DNA from 2 places in the Rhizobium sp. TAL182 genome. Region 2 is predicted to be linked to the other one. Evidence: predicted binding sites of a transcription regulator. Region 2 holds the regulator's gene; the other holds the start of a gene.
What was found. The regulator LexA, encoded in region 2, represses DNA repair genes until DNA is damaged. The targets are predictions, from matches to a motif close to TGTTCNNNNTGTGTTCNG.

Region 1 (3,253 bases), 1.7 Mb from region 2:
TCGATCGCCAACCCTTGCGCCCGTGAAATGACCCCGTCGCGGATGGCGATGACGCCGTCACCGCCTAGCGTCACGATCAGCGTCTGGCCGGTCTCCTGATGCAGGCGGACAAGCGCTGCCTCGCGCTCTTGCGTGTCCATGCCGTTCTGTCCGGCGAGCCGCTCGAACTCGGTCTCATTGGCAATGACGATATCGGCCAGGCGACCGAGACGCGGTGCATCGGGGATCAAGGGGGCGAGGTTGAGGATGCTGGTGATGCCCTGGGCGCGCGCGGCCGAGAGCGCGCGTTCGACGGCCGCGACAGGCACCTCGAGCTGCAACATCAGCATGTCGCCTTCGTTCATGCGGCCGATCGCGATTTCCGCATCCGCAGGCGTGACCAAGCCGTTGGCGCCCGGAACCACGGCGATCATGTTCTCGCCGTCGCCGCCGACGAGGATCAGCGCCGTGCCTGTGGGGCCGTCGACATGCTTGACGAGGGAGAGGTCGGTTCCGGCCTCATCGAGCAGGGCGAGAGCATCGGCGGCAAAAGCATCCTTGCCGACGGCGCCGGCCATGTGCACATAGCGGCCGGCGCGACGGGCTGCCAGCGCCTGGTTGGCGCCCTTGCCGCCGGCGGCCGTGGCAAAACCGTTGCCGGCCACCGTCTCGCCGGGCTTTGGCAGTCGCTCGGTCGTGGCGATGAGATCCATGTTGATGGATCCGAAAACTGTGATCATCAGGCTGTCCCGTCTTTTGGAGCATGCGAATGACATCATGCTCCTGCTATTTCATGGGGCGAGACACTGCCCGAAGCGATCACTCCTCGTCAACCACCCGAAGCTTGAGAAGGCCGGTACGGCTTTCCACGGATTTGGCCGGAGTCTCGTCGCGGCGGGCGGGCTTGGCGTCGCCGCCTGCCTCGAATTCCAGCGCCTCGATCTTGGCGCCGCGCCTGGTGAGCTTGTCGGCCGACGTGACCACCATGTCGATATCTTTCTGCGCCAGGGCGAAATGGCCCTGCAGCTTGCGCACCCGCTCGTCGAGGCGGCTGAGATCGTCCATCAGCAACGCCACCTCGCCCTGGATCAGATGCGCCTGCGCCCGCATGCGCTGGTCCTTCAGCACCGCCTGGATGACCTGGATCGACAGCATCAGCAGTGATGGCGAGACGATGACGATGCGCGCCCGGTGCGCCTTCTGCACCAGGGCCTCGAAGTTCTCGTGGATCTCCGCGAAAATCGATTCTGACGGCACGAAGAGAAAGGCCGTCTCCTGGGTTTCCCCCTGAATCAGATATTTCTCCGAAATATCCCGGATATGGATCTCCATGTCGCGGCGGAACTGCTGGCCGGCGATCTTGGCGGCCTCGGGGCTGCCGGCGTCGCGGATGGCGTTCCAGGCTTCGAGCGGGAACTTCGCATCGATGACGAGCGGCGGCGCGCCGTTCGGCATGTGGATCGTGCAATCCGGCCGCGAGCCGTTCGAAAGCGTCTGCTGGAAGGCATAAGCGCCCATCGGCAGGCCGTCCGCGACGATCGTCTCCATCCGCGACTGGCCGAAGGCGCCGCGCGTCTGCTTGTTCGAGAGAATCGCCTGCAGTCCGACGACGTCCTTGGCGAGCGTCTGGATATTGTTCTGCGCCGCATCGATGACCGCCAGCCGCTCCTGCAGCCGCTGCAGATTCTCATGCGTCGATTTCGTCTGTTCGGTGATCGTCGAGCTGACGCGCTGTGACATGCCGTCGAGACGCTGGCTGATTGCCTGGTTGAGCTCGCTCTGACGCGCGCCGAAAACCTCGGCCATGGCCGTGATGCGGCCCTGCATCTCCGCCTGGATCTTCAAAAGCTCGGCCATGCGCGCCTCGCCTTCCCTGGCGCGCAGCTCCGCTTCCTCCGCCTGTTCGCGGCGAAGGCTGCCGGCGCGCAGGAAAAGGACGATAACCAGGACGACGAGGGCCGCGAGAAGCCCGCCGGCAAGCGCCAGCATGGCCGGGCTGATCGAGGCAAGCGAAAGGGCGAGCGATTCGGAATGGACGGTCATCCCGCAACCATAACAGAAGAAACGGCGATATGAAGATCAAAACGTGAACGAAATTGGCCATACTCACTATCTTCGCGAGCGCGCTTCCGCTCATGGAAGAGAAATCGCAGCGCGACTTAACGATTGCTCAACCATATTCGCCAAAACCTGCATGGTAGAAATTCCCTCCCGCGCGTCGCGCCAAATACAGAGATTTCCATGACATCCCAGCAGACCGACAATGCCCTCAGGCAGCGCCTCGATTTCATCGAACTGGACGAGGCGGCGCGCAAGTCGATGCGGGATCTGCGCCCTGTCATTACAGAGCTGATCGGCGGCGCCCTCGATAAATTCTACGCCAAGATCGCCAAGACCCCCGCCGTCTCGGGCTTCTTTGCCGATAAGAACCATGTCGGCCATGCCAAGAAGCGCCAGCAGGATCATTGGGCCAATCTCGCCAGCGGCGCCTACGACGAGAGCTATGTCGATGGCGTGACCGCGATCGGCCGCACCCATGCCCGCATCGGGCTGGAGCCGCGCTGGTATGTCGGCGGCTATGCCCTCGTCATGTCCGAACTCGTCAAGGGCATCATGGAGAAGCAGTGGCCGTCGGTCTTCGCGCGCCAGCAGGGTAAACTGCTCGCCGAGAAGCTGTCGGCGGTCATCAAGGCGGGCATGCTCGACATGGATTATTCCATCTCGGTCTATCTCGAGACGCTTGAAGCCAAGCGTCAGGCTCTGGAAGAGCAGCGCGCCCAAGCCGAGGCTGATCAGACGATGGCGCTGGAGCAGCTGCGCCGCGGTCTGGAGGCGCTGTCGAGCGGGGATCTCGAGGCCACCCTGCCATCCGACCTGCCGGGCAATTTCCGACAGATGGCCGAGGATTACAATCGTGCCGTCAAGGCTCTTCGCCAGTCCTTCGCATCGGTGCGCGACACGTCGGGCCATATCATGAACGGCGCCGACGTCATCTCCAATGCGACCAATGACCTGGCGTTGCGCACTGCCCAGCAGGCGGCCGGCGTCGAGGAAAGCTCGGCGGCCCTGCAGCAGCTTTCCGTCAGCGTCGGCCAGACCGCCGCCAATGCCGAGAAGGCTTCGGACGCCGTACGCGAGACGCAGCAGAAGGCGAAGAATTCGGGTGAACTCGTCACCAGCGCCGTCTCGGCGATGGCCGGCATCGAAAAATCCTCGACGGAGATTTCCAAGATCATCGGCGTCATCGACGAGATCGCCTTCCAGACCAATCTGC
Region 2 (3,253 bases):
CGGTGGCAGGCTTTCTGCTGCTGACGCTGCTGCGCACCCGACTGCGCCATGTCGGCACATCGATCATCGCCATCTCGACGCTCATCGTGCTGCTTCTGCCGGCTCCCCGGCCGCCGGATCTGGTGATTTCGGAGGATGGCAGTCTGGTTGCGGTTGTCGCGGCTGAGGCAATAGCTTCCAACCGTGAAAACCCGCCGGATTTCATCTTCGACCAGTGGCAGCGAGCGCTGGTCCTGCCGACACATGATCCGCCGAAGATGCTGGATGGTCCGGCTATCCCGCCGGAAGGAGAAGACCGCCGTGTCAGGCTTTCCCGCGATCAGCAGAACGAAGCGAGCGCAGCGATGCGGGCAGCCGCAGCAGGCGGTGAAGCAAACCGCTTTTCCTGCGTCAAGAAAGCCTGGTGCACATCAAGACTCGGCAATGGCCATATCGTCACCGTCATCGACAATGCCGCCTATCTCGGCCCGGCCTGCGATACGGCCGATATCGTCGTGACCTCGGTCCGTCTGCGCTTCGACAGCTGCCGCTCAGGCGGCACGCTTTTCACCGGCGAGACGCTGCGCAGGACCGGTTCCGTCGAATTGCGCTTCGCCGGTGCCGACCTGGAGGTCACCACCGCCTTCGATGCTTTGTCGCGACCATGGATGCGCCACCGCGCCTATGATTGGCGCAACGATCGTTTTACCGATTCCGGCCCATCCGGCGTCAGTGATAGCGACGGATGAGGCCGACGAGCTTGCCCTGCACCTTGACGCGGTCGGGTCCGAAGATGCGGGTCTCGTAGGCCGGGTTGGCGGCCTCGAGCGCGATCGAGGCACCCTTGCGGCGGAAACGCTTCAGCGTTGCTTCCTCGTCGTCGACGAGGGCAACGACGATATCGCCGGGACTTGCGGTGCTGCCGTTGCGGATGATCACGGTATCGCCGTCGAAGATGCCGGCATCGATCATCGAATCGCCCTTGACCTCCAGCGCATAGTGCTCACCGGAGCCGAGCATATCCGCGGGAACGACGATGTCGTGGGTGTTGTTCTGGATCGCCGAGATCGGAACGCCGGCGGCGATACGTCCCATGACCGGCACAGAGATGGAGTTGCCATTGTCGGCGACCGGCTTTGGCGCAGCGGGGGCGGCGACCGGCTGGGGCTTTCCGAGGCTGCCCTCGATGACGCTCGGCGAAAAACCGCGGCGCTGTTGAAGGCTGGGGTTATAGGCCTCCGGAAGTTTGATCACTTCAAGCGCCCGGGCGCGATTCGGTAGGCGGCGAATGAAGCCGCGCTCCTCGAGCGCCGTGATCAGCCGGTGGATTCCGGATTTCGAGGCGAGATCCAGGGCATCCTTCATTTCGTCGAAAGAGGGAGGGACGCCGGATTCCTTCATGCGCTCATGAATGAAAAGGAGAAGCTCCTGTTGTTTGCGCGTGAGCATCGACGTCAGACCCCGTGATTGAAACAAATCCAGAACAGACACTATATGTTCCATATGTGTTCCGCAAGTAGCTAAATTTCCGTAAAACTTCGCGCCAACTCGTCGAGATTTTTATTTTCATTCGCCGGATTGGTGCACATGTCTTGCATTGAGCGAGGTGCTGTCGCACATCTCTTGCCGGTTTCAGGAGGGATATTCATGAACGCGCATTCCGCCAAGTCGCACCCGCTGGATCATGTCGTGCTGCCCGTGGTCAATATCGATCTGGCGCGTGAAAGGCTCGGCAAGCTCGGTTTCACCGTCGCCGCTGATGCGCGCCATCCCTTCGGAACGGAGAATGCCTGCGTCTTTTTCGCCGACAAGACCTATCTGGAGCCGCTTGGCGTTGCGAGTGTCGAGGAGAGCGAGGCAGCGGCCCGCCAGGGCAATGTCTTCATTGCCCGCAATCGCGCCTTCCGTTTCCGCTGCGGCGAGGAGGGACTTTCTGCGCTGGCCTTCCTCAGCGAGGATGCCGGCGTCGATCATAAGCGCTTCGTCGGCAACGGCGCGAGCGCCGGTGAGATGTTGCAATTCAGCCGGCCGATGCGGATGCCGGATGGTTCGGAGAGCGTCGGCAGCTTCAAGCTGGCCTTTGCAGCTGATTTGCGCGCCCCCGATTTCTTTCTCTTTACCTGCCAGCGCATCAATTCGTTCCCGACAGATCGCGCCGCGCTGGAGACGCATGCCAATGGCGTGATCGGTATCGCCGAGATCGCGCTTTGTGCGCCGGACCCGGCGGCATTCGCCGCTTTCGTCGGACTTGCGATAGGGCAGGCGGCGGCCGAGAAAACCGGTTTCGGCGTGAATATCGCGGCATCGAATGCGAAGATCAGCCTGATGACGCCGGAAGGGCTGGAGGCCTACTTCGAGCTTGTCGTCTCCTCCGCCGATCGTGGCCTGCGCGGCCGGGCAATCCTCTTCACTGTCGCCGATCTTGCCGTGACAGAAGCGCATTTGGCTGCTAACGGGGTGACCTACACGCGCAAGAACAACCGCATTCTGGTGAAGCCCACGCCCGGGCAGGGTGCGCTCTTCGCCTTCGAGGAAAAACGATGAGCACCGACACGAATTCCGAAGTCAGGATCGGCGAAGGCGAAGGCCAGGTCACCTTTTCCAATACCGCCCGCCTGTCGCTGATTGCCGGCCCATGTCAGATGGAGAGCCGCGATCACGCCTTTATGGTCGCCGGCACGCTGAAGGAGCTTTGCGGCAAGCTCGGCATAGGCCTTGTCTACAAGAGCTCCTTCGACAAGGCGAACCGCACCTCGCTCTCGGCAGAGCGCGGCATCGGCCTGGAAAAAGGCATGGAGGTCTTTGCCGACCTCAAGAAGGAATTCGGTTTTCCCGTCATAACCGACGTCCATACGGCCGAGCAATGCGCCGAGGTGGCCAAGGTGGTCGATGTCCTGCAGATCCCGGCCTTCCTCTGCCGTCAGACCGACCTTCTGATCGCAGCCGCCAGGACCGGCCGCGCCGTCAATGTCAAGAAGGGCCAGTTCCTCGCCCCCTGGGATATGAAGAACGTCCTGAAGAAGCTCAATGCCAGCGGCAATCCGAACGTGCTGCTGTGCGAGCGCGGCGCCTCCTTCGGCTACAATACGCTGGTTTCCGACATGCGCTCGCTGCCGATCATGGCGGCGATAGGCGCGCCCGTCATTTTCGATGCGACCCACTCCGTCGCCCAGCCGGGCGGGCAGGGCGAATCCTCGGGCGGTCAGCGCGAATTCGTCGAGACGCTGGCACGCGCGGCAGTGGCGACGGGTATTGCCGGCGTCTTCCTCGAAAC

Region 1: Tal182_RS02295 (DNA recombination protein RmuC) is a predicted target of LexA. The motif match lies at 2,055-2,072, and genes of this name have one in related genera.

Annotation. Positions count from the first base shown of each region.
Region 1 covers NZ_CP021024.1:454,998-458,250, forward strand. Annotated here, with positions in the region: gene Tal182_RS02290 (ribokinase) at 1-719, opposite strand, end outside; gene Tal182_RS02295 (DNA recombination protein RmuC) at 799-2,022, opposite strand; gene Tal182_RS02300 (globin-coupled sensor protein) at 2,221-3,253, shown strand, end outside.
Region 2 covers NZ_CP021024.1:2,115,695-2,118,947, forward strand. Annotated here, with positions in the region: gene Tal182_RS10655 (ComEC/Rec2 family competence protein) at 1-728, shown strand, start outside; gene lexA (transcriptional repressor LexA) at 709-1,428, opposite strand; gene Tal182_RS10665 (VOC family protein) at 1,627-2,523, shown strand; gene kdsA (3-deoxy-8-phosphooctulonate synthase) at 2,520-3,253, shown strand, end outside.